DNA from 3 places in the Mesorhizobium sp. WSM3868 genome. Region 2 is predicted to be linked to each of the others. Evidence: predicted binding sites of a transcription regulator. Region 2 holds the regulator's gene; each other region holds the start of a gene.
The links. Region 2 encodes PhoB, which activates phosphate uptake and scavenging genes when phosphate is short. Its sites were predicted from a motif close to TGTCATNNANCTGTCAT; they were not measured.
Positions count from the first base shown of each region.

Region 1: a site for PhoB is predicted at 1,891-1,907, ahead of CK221_RS21570 (LTA synthase family protein). Genes of this name have one in related genera too.
Region 3: a site for PhoB is predicted at 5,220-5,236, ahead of CK221_RS04845 (DUF1045 domain-containing protein). Genes of this name have one in related genera too.

Region 1 is NZ_NSGB01000014.1:141,710-149,748, reverse strand. It holds gene CK221_RS21570 (LTA synthase family protein) at 1-1,860, opposite strand, end outside; gene fabD (ACP S-malonyltransferase) at 2,118-3,059, shown strand; gene CK221_RS31270 (hypothetical protein) at 3,142-3,261, shown strand; gene fabG (3-oxoacyl-[acyl-carrier-protein] reductase) at 3,366-4,103, shown strand; gene CK221_RS21550 (acyl carrier protein) at 4,418-4,654, shown strand; gene fabF (beta-ketoacyl-ACP synthase II) at 4,689-5,951, shown strand; gene mltG (endolytic transglycosylase MltG) at 6,055-7,284, shown strand; gene CK221_RS21535 (YicC/YloC family endoribonuclease) at 7,440-8,039, shown strand, end outside.
Region 2 is NZ_NSGB01000007.1:245,757-253,795, forward strand. It holds gene pstS (phosphate ABC transporter substrate-binding protein PstS) at 406-1,464, shown strand; gene pstC (phosphate ABC transporter permease subunit PstC) at 1,529-2,515, shown strand; gene pstA (phosphate ABC transporter permease PstA) at 2,519-3,370, shown strand; gene pstB (phosphate ABC transporter ATP-binding protein PstB) at 3,367-4,170, shown strand; gene phoU (phosphate signaling complex protein PhoU) at 4,191-4,895, shown strand; gene phoB (phosphate regulon transcriptional regulator PhoB) at 4,915-5,604, shown strand; gene CK221_RS14415 (YciI family protein) at 5,739-6,044, opposite strand; gene CK221_RS14420 (LysR family transcriptional regulator) at 6,087-7,031, shown strand; gene CK221_RS14425 (ROK family transcriptional regulator) at 7,124-8,039, opposite strand, start outside.
Region 3 is NZ_NSGB01000002.1:319,021-327,059, forward strand. It holds gene iolC (5-dehydro-2-deoxygluconokinase) at 1-1,031, shown strand, start outside; gene iolD (3D-(3,5/4)-trihydroxycyclohexane-1,2-dione acylhydrolase (decyclizing)) at 1,083-2,933, shown strand; gene iolE (myo-inosose-2 dehydratase) at 3,109-4,023, shown strand; gene CK221_RS04835 (hypothetical protein) at 4,087-4,299, shown strand; gene iolB (5-deoxy-glucuronate isomerase) at 4,313-5,125, shown strand; gene CK221_RS04845 (DUF1045 domain-containing protein) at 5,276-5,983, shown strand; gene CK221_RS04850 (alpha-D-ribose 1-methylphosphonate 5-triphosphate diphosphatase) at 6,014-7,153, shown strand; gene phnN (phosphonate metabolism protein/1,5-bisphosphokinase (PRPP-forming) PhnN) at 7,150-7,776, shown strand; gene CK221_RS04860 (ABC transporter permease) at 7,908-8,039, opposite strand, start outside.

The DNA of each region.
Region 1 (8,039 bases), on a different contig from region 2:
GATCAGCCGGAAATCGTTGATCTTCGGATCGATCTTCTTCTGCCGCGCCCAGTCGGGCGTCGCCTCGCCGGAGGGCGACAGCAAAAGGTTGCGGTCAACCACCCGGTAGTGCTCGCGCAGCGCGCCGAGGAAGCCGGTGTAATAGGGGTGGGTGATCCCGGCCGTAGTCAGGATATGATAGGGCAGGAAGGCGGGGCTCACCGAGCCCAGATTCTCGACCGGACCGGAGCGGTTCGACCAGATGATCAGCGGCGTGTCGTGATGCTCGAGCGCCGCCTCGGGCGTCCGCTCCTTGCGCGGCGCGACATTGTCCTTGAGGAAGCCGGTCTCGACATACACCGGGCCGAGCGGCGGCAAGTGGTCGCCGAAGAAGGCGATGATGGTCGGTCGCTCGCGCTTCTTCGCCCAGTCGATCAGGCGCTGCAGGCCGCGATCGGCGTCGGCCGAGCCTTCGGCGTAGGAGAGCAGCGATTCCCGCGCCCAGGTGCTGATCGGCGCGTCGACGCTGTGGGTCGGATTGTAATAGCGGTAGGGCTCGTAAGGCCCGTGGTTCTGCAGGCTGACCGCGAACAGGAATACCGGCTCGTCGCTGGCATCGGCCTCGCGCATGATCTCGTCGGTCATGGCCGCGTCGGAGGCCAGCGGCCCGCGCTTCTCCATCGGCGGCAGCGTCTCTTCCGAGCGGAAGTCGCTGAAGCCGAAATCGGCGTAGACGGCGCCCCGGTTCCAGAACCAGTTGGTGCCCGGGTGGATGGCGCGCGCCCTATAGCCTTCGCTCTTCAGGAAAGTCGCCAGCGACGGCGTCGGCGTGCGCACATATTGCTGATAGGGAATCGAGCCCGCCGGCAGGAAGGCGTTGGAGAAGCCGGTCAGCGCCTCGAACTCGATATTGGCGGTCATGCCGCCGAATTCCGGCGAGAACATCGAGCCCGAGCGCAGCGCGCGCACCGTCGGGATCGGATCGGGCTTGATGCTGACGCCGGGAAGCTCCGTCGGATCCCAGAAGGATTCGCTCATCACCACGATGATATCGGGCTTCTGGTCGGGCACCGAGGCGGCAACCCCGGGACGCGCGATCGCATCCATCGTCTTCTCGGAATAGCCGGGCGGGGCCGAGACATGCGCCATCGGCACGTTGAGCGCGAAGGCGAGGGCGAAGCCGTTGGAGGCATAGTTCTCCTTCTGGTCCCACATGATCGGGATGATCTGCAGCCTGTCGCGCGTCCACGAGAAGGTGGCGTAGTCCATGATCGAGACGAAGAAGGCGAGCAGCGGCACGGCAAGCGTCAAGCGCGCCAGCCGTCCCTTGCGGCTGAGGATCGGCACACGCCGGCGCCAGAGCCGCCAGCCATAGACGAGCAGCGCGAGGCTGGCGACGATCGCCGCCGCAAGCAGCACTGCCGTCCAGGGGCGCTCGCGCACCAGAAGCGGCATCAGCGCCATGATCTGGCGGGCATAGAGGAAATCGGTCGGGTAGAGCGGATCGCCAAGATAGTGCGATTTCTGGTGACCGACAAAGGCCAATGCCAATGTCACCGGCGCGACGATCATCAGGCTTTGATGGCTGCGGCCGAGTATGGCGTCGAGCCCGATCAGCACCAGCGAAAAGACGATGATGGTGGTCCAGCCGGGCTTGAAGGGCTGCAGGAAGAAGTCGACTGTGCCGAAGAAGTCGCCGCGCACAATCCATTCGATGGCGAACACCAGAAGGGCGGAGGCAAGCAGCGTCGCCAGGCCGTAGCGGACAATCGGCCATCTGCGCCCCGGCAGATAGCCGGTGGACGGATCGTCTTCCAAAAATTGCGGCGCGGGTTTGGCCGCGCCTTTCCTGATCCTAGCCACTTTGCTTCCCCGGCCCATGTCACGCGTCTTCCACTCGCGTCACGCCACTGTCATCGAAATGTCACACAAAGCTAGCGCCTGTGGCGGAAATAAGAAGAGCCAGCAAACGATTCGTGAGCGGTTTTCATCAGGTGTGATCGCCAAAAAGCCTTTCAGAACAGGGAACTCGGCCGTTGTCCCGGCTGGAACAGCCGCTGAACTGGCGCTTGCGGGCTTGACTTGGCCGTCCGCCTTGCGCCAGAGGCAGGGAAAAACCAGCTGCTGGAGACGCTAACATGGCCGTCGCATTCACCTTTCCGGGACAGGGCAGTCAGGCCATCGGAATGGGCAAGGACCTCGCCGATGCCTTTCCCGAGGCGCGCCATGTCTTCGAGGAAGTCGATGAGGCGCTCGGCGAGAAACTGTCGAAGCTGATCTGGGAGGGGCCGGAAGAAACCCTGACGCTGACGGCCAATGCCCAGCCGGCGCTCATGGCGGTGTCGCTGGCGGCCGTAAGGGCGCTGGAATCCCGCGGTTTTTCGTTGAAGGACAAGGTGGCTTATGTCGCCGGCCATTCGCTTGGCGAATATTCGGCGCTTGCCGCAGCCGGCTTCGTTTCGGTGGCCGATGCCGCGCGGCTGTTGCGCACCCGCGGCAACGCCATGCAGGCGGCGGTGCCGGCGGGCGAGGGCGCCATGGCCGCCATCATCGGGCTGGAGCAGGCCGATGTCGAAGCCGCCTGCGCCGAAGCGGCACAAGGCTCGGTCTGTCAGATCGCCAACGACAATGGCGGTGGCCAACTGGTGATTTCCGGCGCCAAGGCGGCCGTCGAACTGGCGGCGAAGCTGTGCACCGAACGGGGTGCCAAGCGGGCGCTGATGCTGCAGGTCTCGGCACCTTTTCACTCGGCATTGATGACGCCAGCCGCCGATATCATGCGCGAGGCGCTGGGCGGAGTCGCGAAAAGCGCGCCGGTGGTTCCCATCGTCTCAAATGTTTCGGTCACGCCGACCAGCGACCCGGATGAGATTGCCCGCCGCTTGGTCGAGCAGGTCGTCGCCCGCGTGCGCTGGCGCGAGACGGTGGAATGGTTCGGCGCCAAAGGTGTCGCGACGCTCTACGAGGTTGGCGCCGGCAAGGTGCTGTCGGGCTTGGCGCGACGCATCAACCGCGATATCGCGACCGGCGCCATCGGCACGGCCGCGGACGTCGAGGCGGCGCTGGCAACTTTAGGATAAACGGGAAACTCTTGCTGGCAGGTGCGGCATTCCTACTTCCATCCGTCTTTCTCCCGAAGTCGAGCATCGCCTCGACGATCTCGTGGCGATGACTGATCGAAGCAAAGCCGAATACCTGCGTGACTTCGTTGAACGTGGACTCGAAGATCTCGAGGACTATTACTGGGCTGCGGAAGTGCTGGAGCGGATCCAGGCTTGGTGAAGAATCGGTCGTGAGCGCCGAGAACTTCTGATATGGCCTGGACAACATGACAAATGCGGAACGAGGGTCGCTCGCGGGGCGTCCGGAAGAATGAGGTTGAAGCAATGTTCGAACTGACCGGCCGTAAGGCGCTCGTCACCGGTGCATCGGGAGGCATCGGCGAGGCGATTGCCAGGGTGCTGCACAGCCAGGGCGCGATCGTCGGCCTGCACGGCACCCGCGTCGAGAAGCTGGAAACGCTGGCCGGCGAGCTCGGCGACCGCGTAAAGCTCTTCCCGGCGGATCTGACCAACCGCGACGCGGTCAAGGCGCTCGGCCAGAAGGCGGAGGCCGATCTCGAAGGCGTCGACATCCTGGTCAACAATGCCGGCATCACCAAGGATGGCCTGTTCGTGCGCATGTCGGACGCCGACTGGGATTCCGTGCTCGAGGTGAACCTGACCGCCGTGTTCCGTCTCACTCGTGAACTCACCCATCCGATGATGCGCCGCCGCCATGGCCGCATCATCAACATCACCTCGGTGGTCGGCGTCACCGGCAATCCCGGCCAGACCAATTACTGCGCCTCCAAGGCCGGCATGATCGGCTTTTCCAAGTCGCTAGCGCAGGAGATCGCCACCCGCAACATCACCGTCAACTGCGTCGCCCCGGGCTTCATCGAATCGGCCATGACCGACAAGCTCAACGACAAGCAGAAAGAAACCATCATGGCGGCGATTCCGACGCGGCGGATGGGCACCAGCGCTGAGGTTGCCTCGGCGGTCGCCTATCTCGCGTCCAACGAGGCGGCTTATGTCACCGGCCAGACCATCCACGTGAATGGCGGCATGGCGATGATCTAGGGTATTTGAGATTCAGGTGATGCCGGCCTGCAAACGGCGGCTTCCTGCGCTTCCGCTCCGGCCCTCGAAAGCCGCCATTTTCGGCTCGGCTTGAGCTGAATCTCACACACCTGGGCGACCGAGCCCCGGGCGCCTGTGAAAACAGCCATTTCGGCTTGGACGCCCGCTGTTTTTCGTGTAATGCGGCCGGCAACCCGGCGGTTCGGGCAAAAACCGGTCCTGTGGCGTTGCGTTTCCCACAAGACCATCTTTCAGCTTGATTAGCGGCATTCCGCCCGCTAACGAAGACAACACAACGTAAGACGAGGCCCCAAATGAGTGACACCGCAGAGCGCGTCAAGAAGATCGTCATCGAGCATCTCGGCGTCGATGCCGACAAAGTGACGGAGCAGGCGAGCTTCATCGACGATCTGGGCGCGGACAGCCTCGATACGGTCGAACTCGTGATGGCGTTCGAAGAAGAGTTCGGCGTCGAGATTCCAGACGACGCCGCCGAGACCATCCTGACTGTAGGCGATGCCGTGAAGTATATCGATAAGGCCTCGGCCTGAAGCTTTCCGCGGGTATCGCCGGGGAGGACCTGCGATGAGGCGAGTCGTCGTCACGGGCCTTGGCCTGCTTTCGCCGTTCGGCATGGGTGTCGAGCACAGCTGGAAGGAACTGCTTTCCGGCCGCAGCGCCGCCTGCCGCATCACCGAATTCGAGGTGGACGACCTTGCCTGCAAGATCGCCCACGTCATTCCGCGCGGCGACGGCTCGAACGGCACCTTCAATCCCGAGGCCGTGCTCGAGCCGAAGGAACTGCGCAAGATCGGCGACTTCATCCTCTACGGCATCGCGGCGGCCGACGAGGCGCTGGCCGATTCCGGCTGGAAGCCCGAGACGCATGAGGACCAGTGCGCCACCGGCGTGCTGATCGGTTCGGGCATCGGCGGCATCGACGGCATCGCCGAGAACGCGATGATCCTGAAGGAGCGCGGCCCGCGCCGCATCAGCCCGTTCTTCATCCCCGGACAGATCATCAACCTGGTCTCCGGCCAGGTTTCCATCCGGCACGGGCTGAAAGGCCCGAACCATGCTGTCGTCACCGCCTGTTCGACGGGCGCGCACGCCATCGGCGATGCCGCGCGTCTGATCATCTGGGGCGATGCCGACGTCATGGTGGCCGGCGGCGCCGAAGCGCCGATCACCCGGCTTTCGATGGCAGGTTTCGCCGCGTGCCGCGCGCTCTCCACCGAGCGCAACGATGCGCCCGAGATCGCTTCGCGCCCCTATGACCGCGACCGCGACGGCTTCGTCATGGGCGAGGGCGCCGGCGTCGTCGTCCTGGAGGAGCTCGAGCACGCCAAGGCGCGCGGCGCCAAGATCTATGCCGAGGTCACCGGCTACGGCCTGACCGGCGATGCCTATCACATCACCGCCCCGGCCGAGGACGGCGACGGCGCCTTCCGCTGCATGACGGCGGCGCTGAATCGGGCGAAGCTCTCGCCCGCCGACATCGACTACATCAATGCGCACGGTACCTCGACCATGGCCGACACGATCGAGCTCGGCGCCGTGGAGCGGCTGGTCGGCAATGCCGCTTCCAAGATCTCGATGTCGTCCACCAAGTCGTCGATCGGTCATCTGCTGGGCGCTGCGGGCGCCGCGGAAGCGATCTTCTCGATCCTCGCCATCCGCGACAACATTGCCCCCGCCACCATCAACCTCGACAATCCGGAACGCGAGACGGCGATCGATCTCGTGCCGAACAAGCCGCGCCAGCGCCAGATCGATGTGGCGCTGTCGAACTCCTTCGGCTTCGGCGGCACCAACGCCTCGCTCGTCTTCCAACGTTACGATGGCTGAACATTCAGCATACCGGCAGGTCCGCCGCCTGCCGTCATTTTTGCCAAATTTGCCCCTACACTTCGGCTAGGGGATTCGTTGCAAGATCAGACGGTAGGGCGCCATGAATACAAATCCGGGCGGCGGTGGAGAATTCGGACAGCGTCAGGCGCAAGGACCGATCGTGCCCAAGACAGCCGCCGAGGCGCTGCGCCCCGAGGCTGGCACGCCGCCGCCGTCGAAACGCTCGCGCGCGTCGCGCAGCCAGGTCGTCGTATTTCTGAATTTCTTCCTTTCGTTGGTCATCCTGGTCGTGCTTGCCTCGGGTGCCGCACTCTATTTCGGCATGCAGGCCTTCATTGAGCCGGGCCCGTCCGCCAATGGCGACACCTTCATGGTCAAGCCGAACGCCGGCGTTCAGGAGATCGCCGACCAGCTGGAGCGGCGCGGCCTGGTCAGCGATGCGCGCATCTTCAGGCTGGGGGTGCGTGCCACCGGCAACGATTCCGCGCTGAAGGCCGGCGAATACGCCATCAAGCCGCGTGCCTCGATGCGCGACATCATGGAGCTGTTCAAGAGCGGCAAGTCGGTGATGTATTCGCTGACCATCCCAGAGGGGCTCACGGTTGAGCAGGCGCTGCAGCGCGTGGCCGAGCAGGAGGCGCTGACCGGCGACATGCCGGCGGCCATGCCGCCCGAGGGCAGCATCGCGACCGACACGCTGCGCTTCACGCGGGGCGCCACCCGGCAGCAGATGGTCGAAAAGCTGGTCGCCGACCAAAAGAAGCTGGTCGAGGACGTCTGGGCGCATCGCGCGCCCGACCTGCCGATCGCCAATATGGAGGACTTCGTCATCCTGGCCTCGATCGTCGAGAAGGAGACGGGCAGGGGCGACGAGCGCTCGCGCGTGGCCGCGGTCTTCCTCAACCGGCTCGCCAAGGGCATGCGGCTGCAGTCGGATCCGACCATCATCTACGGCCTGTTCGGCGGCAAGGGCAAACCGGCCGACAGGCCGATCTATCAGTCCGACATCGAGAAGCAGACGCCGTATAACACCTATCTGATCAAGGGCCTGCCGCCGACGCCGATCGCCAATCCGGGCCGCGCCGCACTCGAGGCGGTGGCCAATCCGTCGAAGACCGACGACCTTTATTTCGTCGCCGACGGCAATGGCGGCCATGTCTTTGCCGCGACGTTGGAAGAGCACAACCAGAACGTCGCCCGCTATCGGGCGGTGCAGAAGAAGCAGGCCGATGCGGCGGCCAAGGCCTCCGGCCAGACGACGGCGCCGGCCACTCCCGACGACGGTGCCAGTGCAGGCGCCAGCGGCGAAAATGGCGACGCGGCCCAGTAGGCCGCGGTGATTGCCGGATCTGGCCCGCCTCCTTTGACGCCGGGCCGTATTCATGTTTTGAGGGGACATCCGACGCTGGCCAGAGGTCCGGCGTCTTGCTAGGGGCGCATGCTCGGGCAATCGCGCCGGGCCTGCGTCAAGGGGTGACACGCATCATGAACGTGCAGAGCATGACCGGTTTCGCGCGAGCCGTCGCTGAGCTCGACGGCACGTCGATCGCCTGGGAAGTCAAATCGGTCAACGGCAAGAGCGTCGAGGTCAGGCTGAGGCTGCCGCAGGGTTTCGACCGGCTGGAGCCCGCTGTAAGGCAGACCGTGCAGAAGCGCTTCGCGCGCGGCAATTTCCAGGCAACGCTGACTGTCGCGCGCGCCGCCGCCCAGCAGGCGCAGCCGGTGGTCAACGAGGCGTTCCTGAAGGACCTGGCGGGACTGGCCAAGCGCTTCCAGGAGCAGTTCGGCACCGCGCCGGCGACGGCTGACGGTCTGCTGGCGCTGCGCGGCGTGCTCGACATCCTGGAGACGGTCGAGACCGAGGAGGAGCGCGCCGCCCTCGACGCGACGATCCTGTCGGCGCTGGACATGGCGCTGGCCGGATTGGAGCAGGCAAGGCAGAGCGAAGGTGCCGCGCTGCGCAAGTTGTTGTCCGGCCATATCGACGCCATCGAGGCGCTGACGCTGAAGGCCGAGGCTGACCCGTCGCGCGAGCCGGCGGCGATCCGCGAGCGCATCACCGAACAGGTCCGCCTGCTGATGGAT
Region 2 (8,039 bases):
GGCTGCTGTCGATTCCGCCCTTCGGTTACGGGCGGGAGCAGCGACCGCCGGCAAGGAACAGCGTCGACTCTACCCCAACGGACCTGTTTTCGGCGATGGCCAGGCCATGATCCGCTCTGGCGCACAGGCAACGCGCTCTCGTCCGGATTTTATTTCCCGGCGGCCGGAGATCCCGGCCGCCGGGATAATTTTTGATTCAAAAGTCGGACAAGCTGCTGATTCCCGCGGCAAACTTCGGCTCGGTCCGCAAATGGCGGCCGCAGGCCCCCCAGGCATCCCTGTTCAGGCGTTACCGGGCTGACACGAAACTGTCATGCGACTGTAATAATCGAAGTCTATTGCGCTCACCAGGCGCCGATAGACAAGGGTTGCCGAAAGACCATATTCCGAACAGGAGCAGGCCACATGAGACATTTCATCCGCTCGGCGGCCGTTGCGATTGCAATGGCTGCGGCATCCACGCTTTCCCTCTCCGCCGCTATGGCGGCCGACATCTCCGGTGCCGGCGCTACCTTCCCCTATCCGATCTATGCCAAGTGGGCCGACGCCTACAAAAAGGAGACCGGCATCGGTCTCAACTATCAGTCGATCGGCTCCGGCGGCGGCATCAAGCAGATCAAGGCCAAGACCGTGACCTTCGGCGCCTCGGACGCGCCGCTCAAGGGCGAGGATCTCAAGTCGACCGGGCTCGCGCAGTTCCCGATGGTGATGGGCGGCATCGTTCCGGTCGTCAACCTCGAAGGTGTCAAGCCGGGCGAACTGGTGCTCGACGGCCCGACGCTGGCCGACATCTTCGTCGGCAAGATCACCAACTGGAATGACGAGGCGATCAAGAAGCTCAACCCCGACGTCAAGCTGCCCGACCAGGCGATCGCGGTCGTCCACCGTTCGGACGGCTCGGGCACCACGTTCAACTTCAGCTACTATCTGGCCGACGTCAGCGCCGACTGGAAGTCGAAGGTCGGCGTCAATACCGCGCTCGAGTGGCCGGTGGGCATCGGCGCCAAGGGCAACGAAGGCGTCGCCAACAACGTAGCGCAGACCGGTGGCGCGATCGGCTATGTCGAGTATGCCTATGCCAAGCAGAACAAGCTCACCTATACCGACCTGATCAATAAGGACGGCAAGAAGGTAGAGCCGACCGCTGCCGCGTTCTCGGCCGCTGCAGCCAATGCCGACTGGAGCGCCAAGCCTGGCTACGGCGTCATTCTGGCCAACCAGGCTGGTGCTGAAAGCTGGCCGATGACCTCCGCGACCTGGATCCTCGTCTACCAGAAGCCCGATGATGCGGCGGCCACCACCGAAGCACTCAAGTTCTTCGCCTGGTCCTACGCCAAGGGCGACGACATGGCCGCCGAGCTGGACTATGTTCCGATGCCCGACGCAGTCGTGAAGAGCGTCGAGGAAATGTGGAGCAAGGACATCGTCGACAGCAACGGCAAGCCGCTCTACTCCGGCATGTAATTCCTACGGAATAAGGAGGGCGCCGCTGGCGCCCTCCTGTCTCTTTCGAAATGCGAGGGGCGAAATGACAGCCGTTTCCGAAGCCGTGACATCGTCCGCCATACGGACCAGGGAAGCGACGGTGCGCCGCTTCGCCCTGACCGACACGATCTTCCGAACGGTCACGCGTCTCTCCGCCATACTCGTGCTGGTTCTTCTGGGCGGCGTCGCGGTCTCGCTGATCGCCGGCTCGTGGGAGGCGCTGTCGAAGTTCGGCTTCTCCTTCCTGACTACTGAATCCTGGAATCCGGTGACCGAGAATTTCGGCGCGCTCGCGCCCATCTACGGCACCGTCGTCACTTCGGCCATCGCCATCCTCATTGCCGTGCCGATCGGCATCGGCATCGCCGTCTTCCTGACCGAGCTCTGCCCGCGCCCGCTCAGGCGCCCGATCGGTATCGCGGTCGAGCTGCTCGCCGGCATTCCCTCGATCATCTACGGCATCTGGGGCCTGTTCGTCTTCGCGCCATTCCTGCAGACGACGGTACAGCCGTTCATCATCAATCTTTTCCACGGCATACCGGGTCTCGCCAGCCTGTTTGCCGGTCCGCCCTACGGCATCGGCCTGCTGACGTCGTCGCTGATCCTGGCCATCATGGTGCTGCCCTTCATCACCTCGATCACCAAGGACGTGTTCGACACGGTGCCAGCGGTGCTGAAGGAATCGGCCTACGGCATCGGCTGCACGACCTGGGAAGTGACCCGGCGTGTGGTCATCCCCTATACGCGGGTCGGCATCATGGGCGGCGTCATGCTCGGTCTTGGCCGCGCGCTCGGCGAGACGATGGCCGTCACCTTCGTCATCGGCAACGCGCACCGCATCAGCGCCTCGCTGTTTGCGCCCGGCACGACGATCTCGGCGACCATCGCCAACGAATTCACCGAAGCCGACGGCGAGCTTTACACGTCCTCACTGGTGGCGCTCGGACTGATCCTGTTCATCATCACCTTCATCATCCTCGCGCTCGCACGCTACATGCTGTTGCGCATCGATAGCCGCACGGGAGCCTGACCGATGTCGACAGCCGCATCGCTCCACCGAAGCCGCAAGCGCAAGAACGCCGTGATGATGGCGCTGTGCACCATAGCGGCGGGCATCGGCCTCGTCTGGCTGGCGCTGATCCTCGGCGCCCTTCTCTATAAGGGACTCTCGGGGCTCTCGCTTTCGGTGTTCACGCAAATGACACCGCCGCCCGGCGACGCCGGCGGCCTGCTCAACGCCATCTACGGCAGCATCGTGATGACCGTCATCGGCATCGTCGTCGGCACGCCGATCGGCGTGCTCGCCGGAACCTATATGGCCGAGTACGGGCGCTTCTCGCGCCTCACGACAGTGGTGCGCTTCATCAACGACATCCTGTTGTCGGCGCCGTCGATCATCGTCGGCCTGTTCGTCTACGAGCTGATGGTGCGGCCGATGGGTCATTTCTCGGCGATCGCCGGCGCGGTGGCGCTGTCGATCCTGGTGATCCCCGTTGTCGTGCGCACCACCGAGGACATGCTGAACCTTGTGCCCAACGCGCTGCGCGAGGCTGGCACCGCCATCGGCGCGCCGCGCTGGGTGGTGATCCGCTCGGTCGCCTATCGCGCCGCACTGTCCGGCATCGTCACCGGCATATTGCTGGCGATCGCCCGCATTTCGGGCGAGACGGCGCCGCTGCTCTTCACAGCGCTCAACAACCAGTTCTGGTCGAGCAATCTCAACGCGCCGATGGCCAGCCTGCCGGTGACCATCTTCCAGTTTGCGCTGAGCCCTTATGAGGAATGGCAGCAACTGGCCTGGACGGGCGCACTGATAATCACCCTGACGGTTCTCGGGCTGAGCATCTTCGCCCGCAGCCTTACCGGACGCAGAGAGGACAGATGAAACCGATGTTGTCCACCGACCTGAACGTAGCCGAGACGACCGCCGAGAAGGCCAAGATCGAAGTCAAGAACCTCAACTTCTACTATGGCCAGTCGAAGGCGCTGAAGGACATCAACCTGTCGCTGCCCGAGCGCAGCGTCACCGCCTTCATCGGACCTTCGGGCTGCGGAAAGTCGACGCTGCTGCGCGTGCTCAACCGCATCTACGAGCTCTACCCGAAGCAGAGCGCCGAAGGCCAGGTGCTGCTCGACGGCAAGAACATCCTCGACCGCTCGCAGGACCTCAACCTGCTCAGGACCAAGATTGGCATGGTGTTCCAGAAGCCGACGCCGTTCCCGATGTCGATCTACGAGAACATCGCCTTCGGCGTCAGGTTGTATGAAAAGATCAGCAAGGCCGAGATGGACAATCGCGTCGAACAGGCGCTGAAGCGCGCCGCGCTGTGGAACGAGGTCAAGGACAAGCTCAACGCCAGTGGCCAGAGCCTTTCGGGCGGCCAGCAGCAGCGGCTCTGCATCGCGCGCACCGTGGCGGTGAAGCCGGAGGTCATCCTGCTCGACGAGCCGGCATCGGCGCTCGATCCGCTGTCGACCGCCAAGATCGAGGAGCTGATCGACGAGCTGCAGGCCGACTACACGATCGTGATCGTCACCCACAACATGCAGCAGGCGGCGCGCGTCTCGCGGCAGACGGCGTTCATGTATCTCGGCGAGCTGATCGAATTCGACCGGACCGAAAAGATTTTCACCTCGCCCCGCGAGAAGCGCACGCAGGACTACATCACCGGCCGCTTCGGCTGAGTTCATACGAGGACATAACTATGGCCCATACGGTCGCTTCCTTCGACGAGGATCTGAGGCAGATCAGCCAGCTCATCCGCGACATGGGCGATCTTGCCGGCTCGATGGTCGGCGCGTCGACCAAGGCTCTGCTGAATTCCGACAACGCGCTGGCGCAGCGCGTGGTCTCCGACGATGCCATCATGGACGCGCGCCAACGCGAGCTCGACGATCGCGCCATCACGCTGATCGCCAAACGCCAGCCGATGGCCGACGACCTGCGCAGCGTCGTTGGCGCCATCCGGATGGCCGGCGATCTCGAGCGCATCGGCGACCTTGCCAAGAACATCGCTAAGCGCGTCGGCTCGGTCGGCATCAGCGCCGCGCCGCGCGACCTTTCGCACTCCATCGATTCGATGGCGCAGCTGGTGCTGATCCAAGTGCAGGGCGTGATCGAGGAATACACGGCCGGCGACGCCACGGCGCTCGCCAAGCTCCGCAACGACGACGAGCGCATCGACGTCAAATACACCTCCGTCTTCCGCGAGCTCCTGACCTACATGATGGAGGATCCGCGCAACATCACGGCTTGCACGCATCTGTTGTTCTGCGCCAAGAATCTGGAGCGCATAGGCGACCACGTCACCAACATCGCCGAGAACGCCTACTATGTGCTGACCGGCACGCAATTGCCCGCGAATCGTCCTAAGCAGGACGAGACGGCGATGTCGGCGCCGGCGGCCTGACAGCGAAGGTGCCTGCTATATGATCGCGCCACGCATCATGGTGGTGGAGGACGAGGAGCCGCTGGGGGTGCTGCTCCGCTACAACCTCGAATCCGAGGGCTATCAGGTCGAGGTGGTGACCCGCGGCGACGAGGCCGAGATCCGCCTGCAGGAGAATGTGCCCGACCTGCTCGTGCTCGACTGGATGGTGCCGGCGGTTTCCGGCATCGAGCTCTGCCGCCGGCTCAGGATGCGACCCGAGACCGAACGCCTGCCGATCATCATGCTGACCGCGCGCGGCGAGGAAAGCGACAGGGTGCGCGGCCTCTCGACCGGCGCCGACGACTATCTGGTCAAGCCGTTCTCGACGCCGGAATTCATGGCCAGGGTCAAGGCGCTGCTGCGCCGCGCCAAGCCGGAGGTGCTGTCCAGCGTGCTCAAGGTCGGCGATATCGTGCTCGATCGCGAATCGCATCGCGTCTATCGCAAGAAGAGCGAGATCCGGCTCGGCCCGACCGAGTTCCGACTGCTCGAATTTATGATGCGGCATCCCGGCCGGGTGTTCTCGCGCAGCCAGCTGCTCGACAATGTCTGGGGCGAGACGATCTATATCGACGAGCGCACCGTGGACGTGCATGTCGGCCGCCTGCGCAAGGCGGTCAACAACGGCCGCATGCCCGATGTGATCCGCACCATTCGCGGGGCGGGCTACGCGATCAGGGAAGACTAGAGACCCTTCCGCCCGATGAGGCGGGACCAAGCTTGCGCGCGACAACGCACCGGAAGAGAGCGAAACTCTCCCTCGGAACTGGCCCACCCCCGAGCAGCGGGAGGGATCTGGGTTCAAGCTCAAGAGGCTCCATGTTATCCTTTCGCTCCGACGCGCATGCCGTCGGCAAAGACCTGGCGCCAGGCAAGCACACGCACGGAAAGACGCAGGCCGGTCGGCCAGAACGGATCTTCTCGCACCAGATTTTCGACCTGTTCGTGATCAGCGGCCTCCACCAGCCATAGGCCTCCGGCTGGCGCGCCGTCGGCACGTCGCAGCGGTCCTGCCGCCCTGATGGCCGAGGCATTGCGACCGAGAAATTCGATCGCCGGCATGTATTGTCGGCGAACATCTTCGGCGCGGCTGACCTCATCTTCAAGCAGAACGGCGAAAAGCGTCATTGACTCTCTCCTGCATTGATGCGGGATCTTACAGCAGTAGTATTGCCGCTTCACACCGAACTATTGCCGACCTATGCTGCAAAAATGCAGGCGTTGGATTGGAACGACCTTCGATATGTCCTCGCTGTCGCGCGTGGAGGTTCACGCGCCGCGGCCGCCCGGCAGTTGGGTGTTGATCCGACGACCGTCGCCCGTCGCTTGCGGGTGGCCGAGATAGCTCTTGGTGTGCGCCTGTTCGAGCGCGGCGCTGACGGCGACATGTGCTTGACCGAAGCCGGGGAGGTGGCGGTGAAGCGCGCCGAGGCCGTTGAGGCAGAGATCGGCGGCTTGAAAGCAGCAACGGAAGGAGTGGACGCCGCCGCGAGCGGAACAGTGCGCGTGACGGCCGTGCCCATCCTGATCAACAGGATCCTGGTGCCCGCAGCGGCTGAATTGACCGCGCGACATCCGCGGCTGCGCGTTGAGCTGATCGCGGAGTCGCGTGATTTGAGCCTCAGCCGGCGCGAAGCGGACATCGCCATTCGGCTGGCAAGACCCGGCGACGAAACCGGCAACAGGGTGCTTTCGAGACGCATCGGGACATTGAGTTACGCGGCCTATGCGGGAACCGACGTTCAGGTCGAAATCGCCAAGCTTCCCTGGGTAGCGTACGAAGACGGAATGGCGCACCTGCCCCAAGCCCGATGGATCGCTAAAATGGCCGAGAAGGACGGCGGCCTCTCAGCGGTGGCCGTCAACGATGCCGAAGCCATTCTTCAAGCCGTTCAGGCCGGGTGTGGCCGCTCTCTGCTGCCGTGTATCGTAGCAGATCATGTATTGGGCATTAGGCGCGTCAGCTTCGATGAAGCTGCATTTCCGGAGCGAGAGATCTGGTTGCTTACTCATCCTGATTTGCGCCACCTCGCTCGCGTGGCTGTGGTCATTGCCTGGATAGAGACCTCGATCCAGAAGCTGGAAGCCGCGTGCCTGCTGGCGAACGAACGGTGACTGGTCGCAAAAATCCGATTGTCGGGGCAGTTTCGCGCCGGGTCGCGACACGAAACGGGTCAAATTTTAGGATATGCGCTCAGTCCAGGCATTTAGGCCACGCTCTTGCTGACAGCGCCCGCTCTTGCCTGCACGCCCGGGGCGAAAATCTCCTGGTCGACGAAGGTCAGCGCGCGCACGGCGCAGCCTTCGCGGATCAACGGCAATTCGTTCGGCTCGGTATCGAAGGAGATCGAGTTTGAATGCTGGCCTCCGGCGGTCTGGCCGATCGCCTCGCGCAGCGCCGGCTCGATCAGGTCGAAGGCGGCGGCGCTGACGCCGACCATGGCGACCGGCGCTGGGTCGATCAGCGCGAACAGGCTGCCAAGGCCGAAGCCCAGCGCCTCCCCGGCCCGGCGATAGGCCTCGCGCTCCGGGCCATCCGTCTCGCGCGCCTTGGCGGCGAGCGCCCGCATGTCGGCGTCGCCGACATCGACCGGCTCGGCGTCCTCGCTCATCTTCATGGCGCTGCGCCAGATGGCGTAGTTGCCGGCATAGGCCTCGACGCAGCCGCGGCGTCCGCAACGGCAAAGCGCGCCGCCCGGACGATGGATCATGTGGCCGAACTCGCCGCCGGAAGAATGCGTGCCGGTGAACAGCTCGCCCTTCAGCACCAGGCCCATGCCGATGCCGTGCGAGAGCAGGATGGCGATGAAATTGTCGCGATAGCGGTCGGGATCGCGCCACTGCAGCGCCACCGCCATCATGTTGCAGTCGTTTTCCATGGTGGCCGGAATGCCGAATTCCTTTTCCAGGATGTCGGCGAAGGGAATATCGGTCAGCGGCGTGATCGGCGACCATAGCATGGCGCGGGCATGGGAATCGGTGATGCCCTGGATGCCCATGGCGATGCGGGCGACGCTGCCGACGTCGAGGTCCGGATCGTCCAGCCGGCGCCGCACGATCGCCAAGCATTCGCCGATCAGCTCGTCGCGCGGCATGGTGAGCGTATCGAGGCGGCGCTGCTCC
Region 3 (8,039 bases), on a different contig from region 2:
TTGCCACGGCGGCGACCTGGGCCAATGCCTGCGGCGCCTTCGCCGTGTCGCGCCTGCTATGCGCGCCGGAATATCCCACCTTCGAGGAGCTGCAGTTCTTTCTGAAGCAGGGCAGCAAGCACTTGGCGCTGCGCAAGGACGAGGCGATCAACCACATCCACTGGGCGACGACGCGCCGGCGCGACATCCCTTCGCTGATGGCGCTCGCTTGCGACCACCGCGTCCAGCTGGAAGATGTCGCGGCCAGGGTCGGTGCAGATGTCTCGCGCATCCCCGACTTCAAGGTGCTCACCGTCAAGGCGGCGGCCAAGGTCGCCGCCGGTCGCGACGGCTACGGCATGCTGATCGATGAGAAATACGGCCGCGATGCCATGTTCGAGTTCGCCCGCCATCCCTTTGCCTGGTTAGGTCGGCCGGTCGAGCTGCCCGGATCGCGGCCGCTGCGCTTCGAGTTTTCGCAGGACATCGGCTCGCAGCTCACCGAATGGCCGGTCGACCATTGCATCAAGTGCCTCTGCTTCTATCATCCGGATGATCCGGAGGCGCTGAAGACAGAGCAGCAGCAAAAACTGCGGACCCTGTTCGAGGCGGCGCGGAAAGTCGGCAGGGAACTGCTCGTCGAGATCATCGCCGGCAAGCACGGCACGCTCGACGACACCACCATTCCGCGCGCCCTTGAAGAACTCTATGCGCTGGGCATCAAGCCCGACTGGTGGAAGCTCGAGCCGCAGGCCTCGGCAGGCGCCTGGGCCAGGATAGAGCAGGTGATCGTCAAGAATGATCCGTGGTGCCGCGGCGTCGTGCTGCTCGGTCTGGAGGCGCCGCAGGACGAGCTGGTCGCCGCCTTTGCCGCCACCGCCAATGCGCCGATCGTCAAGGGATTTGCCGTCGGTCGCACCATCTTTGTCAATGCCGCCGAACAATGGCTGGCCGGCAAGATCTCGGATGACGACGCTGTCGCCGACATGGCCTCGCGCTTCGAGCAATTGACCGAGGCATGGCTTGCAGCGCGCGGCCGCAAAGCAGCATAAGAAGAACGGGCAGCATATTAGGCGGCACAGGGAAAGCCGGAGGAAACGACTATGACCAAGACCGTTCGCCTGACGATGGCGCAGGCGCTGACCCGCTTTCTCAGCTGCCAGATGACCGAGATCGACGGCAAGAAGGCGCCGATCTTCGGCGGCGTCTGGGCGATCTTCGGCCACGGCAATGTCGCCGGCATCGGCGAGGCGCTCTACCAGGTCCGCGACGAGCTGCCGACCTTCCGCGCCCATAACGAGCAGGCGATGGCGCATGCGGCGATTGCTTACGGCAAGGCGAATTTCCGCCGCCGCTTCATGGCCGCGACCACCTCGATCGGCCCCGGCGCGCTCAACATGGTGACGGCTGCGGCGCTCGCTCACGTCAATCGGCTGCCGGTGCTGCTGCTTCCCGGCGATGTCTTCGCCAACCGCTTGCCCGACCCGGTGCTGCAGCAGGCCGAAGATTTCTCCGACGGCACGGCGAGCGTCAACGACTGCTTCCGCCCCGTCTCGCGCTATTTCGACCGCATCACGCGGCCGGAGCAGATCATCCCGGCGCTGAACCGCGCCATGCAGGTCTTGACCGATCCCGCCGAATGCGGCCCGGTCACGCTTTCGCTCTGCCAGGACGTGCAGGCGGAGGCTTATGATTATCCGGAAAGCCTGTTTGCCGAGCGCGTCTGGACGCCGCGCCGGCTGCGCCCGGATCGCAACGAACTGGCCGTCGCCGTGGCGGCCCTGAAGAACGCCAAGAAGCCGCTGGTGATCGCCGGCGGCGGCGTCCTCTATTCGCAGGCTTCCGGAGAGCTGGCCAAGCTGGTGCAGGGCGCCGGCATTCCGGTTTGCGAGACCCAAGGCGGCAAATCCTCGCTGCCCGACGATCATCCGCTCAACATGGCGGCCGTCGGCGTCACCGGCACATCAGCGGCCAACCGGCTGGCGGAAGAGGCCGATGTGGTTCTTGCCGTCGGCACCAGGCTGCAGGACTTCACCACCGGCTCCTGGGCGCTGTTCAAGAATGCCGGCCGCACCATCATCGGGCTCAATACCCAGGTCTTCGATGCCGGCAAGCACTGGGCGCTGCCGCTGGTTGCCGACGCCACCGAAGGGCTCGCCGAGCTTTCCGCCGCGCTGAAGGGCTGGAAGGCGCCGACCGCCTGGACCGACAATGCGCTGAAGGGCAAGACGGAATGGCAGGCTGCCGCCGCCAAGGTGACGGCCTCGACCAACGCCGCCTATCCCTCCGACGCGCAGGTGATCGGCGCCGTGCAGCGCGCGAAGGGCTCGGGCGTCACGCTTTTGCATGCCGCCGGCGGGCTGCCGGGCGAATTGCACAAGCTCTGGCAAGCGGGCGCGCCCGGTTCCTATCACGCCGAATACGGCTTCTCGACCATGGGCTACGAGATCGCCGGCGGGCTCGGCGTCAAGATGGCGAAACCCGACCAGGAAGTCGTCGTCATGCTCGGCGACGGCTCCTATCTGATGCTCAATTCCGAGATCGCGACGTCGGTGATGCTCGGCCTGAAGCTCACCATCGTGTTGCTCGACAATCGCGGCTATGGCTGCATCAACCGGCTGCAGATGGCGACCGGCGGCGCCAACTTCAACAATCTCTTGAAGGACGCTCGCCATGAGGTGATGCCCGACGTCGACTTCGCCGCCCATGCGGCAAGCCTAGGTGCCGTCGCCGAGAAAGTGGCCTCGATTGCTGAACTCGAAACGGCGCTCGCCAAGGCGAAGGGCAACGACAAGACCACCGTGCTGGTCATCGACACCGATCCGCTGGTGTCGACCGAGGCCGGCGGCCACTGGTGGGATGTTGCCGTGCCGGAAGTCTCGTCGCGGCCGCAGGTGAACGCCGCGCGCAAGGCGTATGACGAGAAAAAGCTCATGCGGAGCTTAGGTGATTGAAGCTGGCGCTGTTCCTCACCCTTGCCCTCTCCCCGTGAAGAACGGGGAGCAGGGGGCCGCCACCGCTGAAGCCTGTCCCTTCTCCCCGTCATTTCCAGGGAGAAGGTGCCGGCAGGCGGATGAGAGGGCAGCGCCGATGAGCGAAAGTTGAACGATCCAAACCTGGAGTGACGACTTGAAAGCCAAACTGGGCATGTCTCCCATCGCGTGGTGGAACGACGATCTCATGGAATTGAGCGATGATGTGTCGCTGGAGGAGTGTTTGCGCCAGTCGCGCTCGGCCGGCTTCACCGGCATGGAGATGGGCCGCCGCTTCCCCAACGATCCGAAGGTGATGCTGCCGATCCTGAAAGAGGCCGACGTCACGCTCTGCGGCGGCTGGTTCTCCGGCACGCTGGTCGATGAGGACATGTCGAAGAACAAGGATCGCATCCAGCCGATGATCGACTTGTTCAAGGCGGTCAACGCGCCTTGCATCGTCTATGGCGAGGTCGGCCGCTCCATCCAGGGCGACCGCTCCAAGCCTCTTGCCACCAAGCCACGGCTTTCCGGCGACGAGATGAAGGCCTATGGCCGACGCGTCACCGAATTCGGCGAATGGTGCGCCGACCAGGGTATGCCGCTTTCCTACCATCATCACATGGCGGCCGTGGTCGAGACCGAGCCGGAACTCGATTCCTTCATGCATCATTCCGGCGAGGGCATCCCGCTGCTGCTCGATGCCGGCCATCTCGCCTTCGCCGGCGGCGATGTGTTGCGCGCCATCGACAACCACCACAAGCGCATCAACCACGTCCATGTGAAGGACGTGCGCATGAACGTGATCGACGGGCTCGACCGCACGAAGCAGTCCTTCCTCGATGCCGTCGCGCTCGGCGCCTTCACCGTGCCCGGCGACGGCTCGCTCGATTTCGGCGCGATCGTCCAGCGCTTCGCCGACTACGGCTATGAAGGCTGGTTCGTGGTCGAGGCCGAGCAGGATCCGAAAAAGAACCCGCCGCTGAGGATGGCTGAGGTCGGCCACAAGGAGCTGATGCGGGTGATGACGGCCGCCGGTTATACGGTGGAGACGCAGGGCTTCCCGGCGTAAACGGTGGATTCGTCCGGCCGCTCGGTCTATCTGATGCGTTTGGACAAGTCCCGGATTGGCGCGATGAAAGACTATGAGCACCCCTTCTTCCGACCGCTGTGGCGGCGCATTGCCGTCGTTGCCGTCTGCCTAATCTGGTCGGTGATCGAATTCGCCTCCGGCACGCCGTTCTGGGGTGTAATCGCGCTCGGCTTCGCCGGTTACGCGGTGTGGCAGTTCTTCTACCTCTACAAGCCGGCCGAGGAGCCCAAGCCTCCGGCCGAGCCGAAGGAATGATCCAGGAGACAAAATGTCGAAACTGCTCGTCAAGGCCGACAAGGGCCACGGCCACGTCGCCCACGTCACCCCGCAAAGCGCGGGCTGGACTTACGTGGGTTTCGATCTCCACCGCTTGCGGCCGGGCGAGACGGCCGCCGGCAAGACGGGCGAGCGCGAGGTCTGCCTGGTGTTCGTCACCGGCAAGGGCCAGGCTGCGGCCGGCGGCAAGGATCTCGGCCTGCTCGGCGAGCGCATGTCGCCCTTCGAAGGCAAGCCCTGGTCGGTCTATGTGCCGCAAGGCTCCGACTGGGCAGTGACCGCCGACACCGAGCTGGAGCTTGCCGTCTGCTCGGCGCCCGGTCTTGGCGGCAGCCTGCCCGCTCGCGTCATTGCGCCCGACGATCTCGGTCAGGAAGTGCGCGGCAAGGGCACCAACACCCGCTACGTCACCAACATCCTGCCCGAGGGCAAGCCGGCCGACTCGCTGCTGGTGGTCGAGGTCATCACGCCCGGCGGCCATACCTCCAGCTATCCGCCGCACAAACACGACCAGGACAATCTGCCGGCCGAGTCCTATCTCGAGGAGACCTATTATCACCGCCTCAACCCGCCGCAGGGTTTCGCCTTCCAGCGCGTCTACACCGACGCCGACAGAAATGGCGTGCGCGACCTGGACGAGGCGATGGCGATCGAGGACGGCGATGTCGTGCTGGTGCCCAAAGGCTACCACCCGTGTGCGGCCTGCCACGGCTATGATCTCTATTATCTCAACGTCATGGCCGGCCCGAAGCGGACATGGAAATTCCACAACGCCGCCGAGCATGAGTGGCTGATGAAGGCGTGAGATTTTTCATAGCCCTCAACCTGTTGGTCCAGTTCGGGAAAATCGTCGGCTAAGGACCGCCGGAGCCTGGGTTGCCTTCGAAAACCCATGAAAGCTTCGTCAATCCGTCATGGAAATCACCTATGGCAGCGGGTCTGACGAGGATTTTCGATGCGCTATGCCATTTACTTTACCCCGAGGCAGGATGAGCCGCTGGCGCGGATCGCCGCCAACTGGCTGGGGCGCGACCCGTTCGGCGCGCCGACTCGGCCGGTTGAGGGTGTGGGTGCCCTGTCGGCGGCGGAAGTTGCCTTCCACACCGCCTCGGCTCGGCGCTACGGCTTCCACGCGACGCTGAAGGCGCCGTTCCGGCTGGCGCCCAGCGAATCGGAAGCCTCGCTGCGGGCGGCGCTCGACGATTTCGCCGAGGTCACGCCGCCAGTCGTCATCCCGCGTTTGGTCGTCGGCCAGATCGACGGCTTTTTCGCGCTGGTGCCGGAAAGTCCTTTCGAGCCGCTCAACAGTTTCGCCGGCGAGGTCGTGCGCGCTTTCGACCGCTTCCGCGCGCCGCTGACCGAGGCCGAGATCGAGCGCCGCAGTCCAGACTCGCTGAAGCCGGATGAGTTCCGCAACCTCTGCCAGTGGGGTTATCCCTACGTCTTCGAGACATTCCGCTTCCACATGACGCTCTCCGGACGCGTCGGGCCACAGGAAAGCCCGCGCCTTCGCGCTGCAATCGACAGCCTGTTCGCGGATGTGCTGCAGCGTCCGGTGCCGGTGGATACGCTGACGCTGTTCGTCGAAACCGAACCGGGCGCGCCCTTCATGGTGCTCTCGCACCACGTGCTTGGACGCCGCCCGGCCAGAAAAACCGCCTGATGTCCGCCCGCCTGAGATAGGACTGCTGAAATGACCGCCGAGACCGTTTTGAACAATGCCCGCATCGTGCTGCCCGACGAGATCGTCGCGGGCTCGCTGCTGCTGCGCGATGGGCTGATCGCCGCGATCGAGCCGGGTGCGGCCCGCACCGGCGAGGACATGGGCGGCGACTACATCATCCCAGGTCTCGTCGAACTGCACACCGATCACCTCGAAGGCCATTACGCGCCGCGTCCGAAAGTGCGCTGGAACCCGATCGCCGCCGTGCTCGCCCACGATGCGCAGGTGGCGACCGCCGGCATCACCACGGTGCTCGACGCCTTGCGTGTCGGCATGGACGAGGATGCCGACCTGAAGTCCGACGACGTGCGCAAGCTCGCCGATGCGATCGAGGACAGCGTGCGCCAGGATCGGCTCAGGGCCGACCACTTCATCCATCTGCGCTGCGAGGTCTCGGCGCCGGATTGCCTCGAGGCCTTCGCCAATTTCGAGACCGACCACAGGGTGAAGCTCGCCTCGCTGATGGACCATGCGCCGGGCCAGCGCCAGTTCGTCGATCTCGAGACCTACGCCTATTATTACCAGCGCAAGCTGAAGCTCACCGACCGCGACTTCCAGAAATTCTGCGAGAAGCGTATGGCGGAATCGGCCAAGAATTCCGGGCCGAACCGCGTCTTCATTTCCGCCGCCTGCCGCGAGCGCGGCATCGTGCTTGCCAGCCACGACGATGCGACAGCCGGCCATGTCGACGAGGCGGTGGAGCAGGGCGTGCGCGTTGCCGAATTCCCGACCACCGAGGAGGCGGCGAGGGCCTCGAAGGCGGCAGGCCTCGGAGTGCTGATGGGCGCGCCCAACGTCATGCGCGGCTCCTCGCATTCGGGCAATGTGTCGGCGCGCTCGCTTGCCGGCGACGGTTTGCTCGACATCCTGTCGTCCGACTATATCCCCTTCAGCCTGATTCAGTCCGCCTTCTTCCTCGGCGATGTCGTGGAAGGCATTTCGCTGCCGCAGGCGGTCGCCATGGTCTCAAAGAACCCGGCGGAAGCGGTCGGCCTTAGCGATCGCGGTGTCATCGAGCCCGGCCGGCGCGCCGACCTCGTGCGCGTGCGCGTCGACCAGCATGTGCCGGTCGTGCGCAACGTCTGGCGTCAGGGCAGGCGCGTCGCATGATGGTTTCTGCGCTGATCGAACGAGAGCTCACCGAGACCCTTCCGATCCGCAACGGCGTCTTCGTCGCGGTGGTCGGGCCGAGCGGCGCCGGCAAGGACACGGTGATCGGCTACGCCAGGGCGCATTTTGCCGGCGAGACGCGGCTGGAGTTCGTCCGCCGCGTCATCACCCGTCCGAGCGACTCCGCCAGCGAGGACCACGATACGCTGGCCGACGCCGCCTTCGCCGAGGCGGAAGCGGACGGCGCCTTCGCCATCTGCTGGGACGCGCATGGCCTGCGCTATGGCCTGCCGGCCGATGTCGATTGGGCGATCGCCAATGGTCATGTCGCGGTGGCCAACGTCTCCCGTGCCGTCATCCCGGCGCTGCGTGAGCGCTATGCCAACCTGGCGGTGGTCGAGATCACCGCTGCGCCGGAGATCCTCGCCGAGCGGCTGGCGGCGCGCGGCCGTGAATCGCGCGGCGAAGTGCTGGCGCGTCTGGCGCGCAGCACCAGCGTGACGCTTTCCGGACCGGACGTCACCTCCATCGACAACAGCGGCGCCAGGGAGATCGCCGGCGAGCGCTTCGCCGACGTGCTGCGCAAGGCGATGGCGTTCTCGGACCTTTCGGACATGATCTGACGGGGTGATGCCGGCTTGCGAGTGGGAGGTTGAGCCGAGACTTGTTGATGTCGGCGCCAACGTCCAAAAAATGTGTGCAGCACGCGAAGTTGAAATTTGCGCCGCTGCCTGCCGAGATCGGACGAGGGAAGCTACTCCGCCGGCGCGCCGGCGACATTCCGGCGCGACGCCTCCATCATCCGGCGCCGGGCGCGGAACACGCCCCACTGCTGGTCGACCAGCACGCCGATCAGGATGACGCCGCCCATCACCGCGAAGTTCAG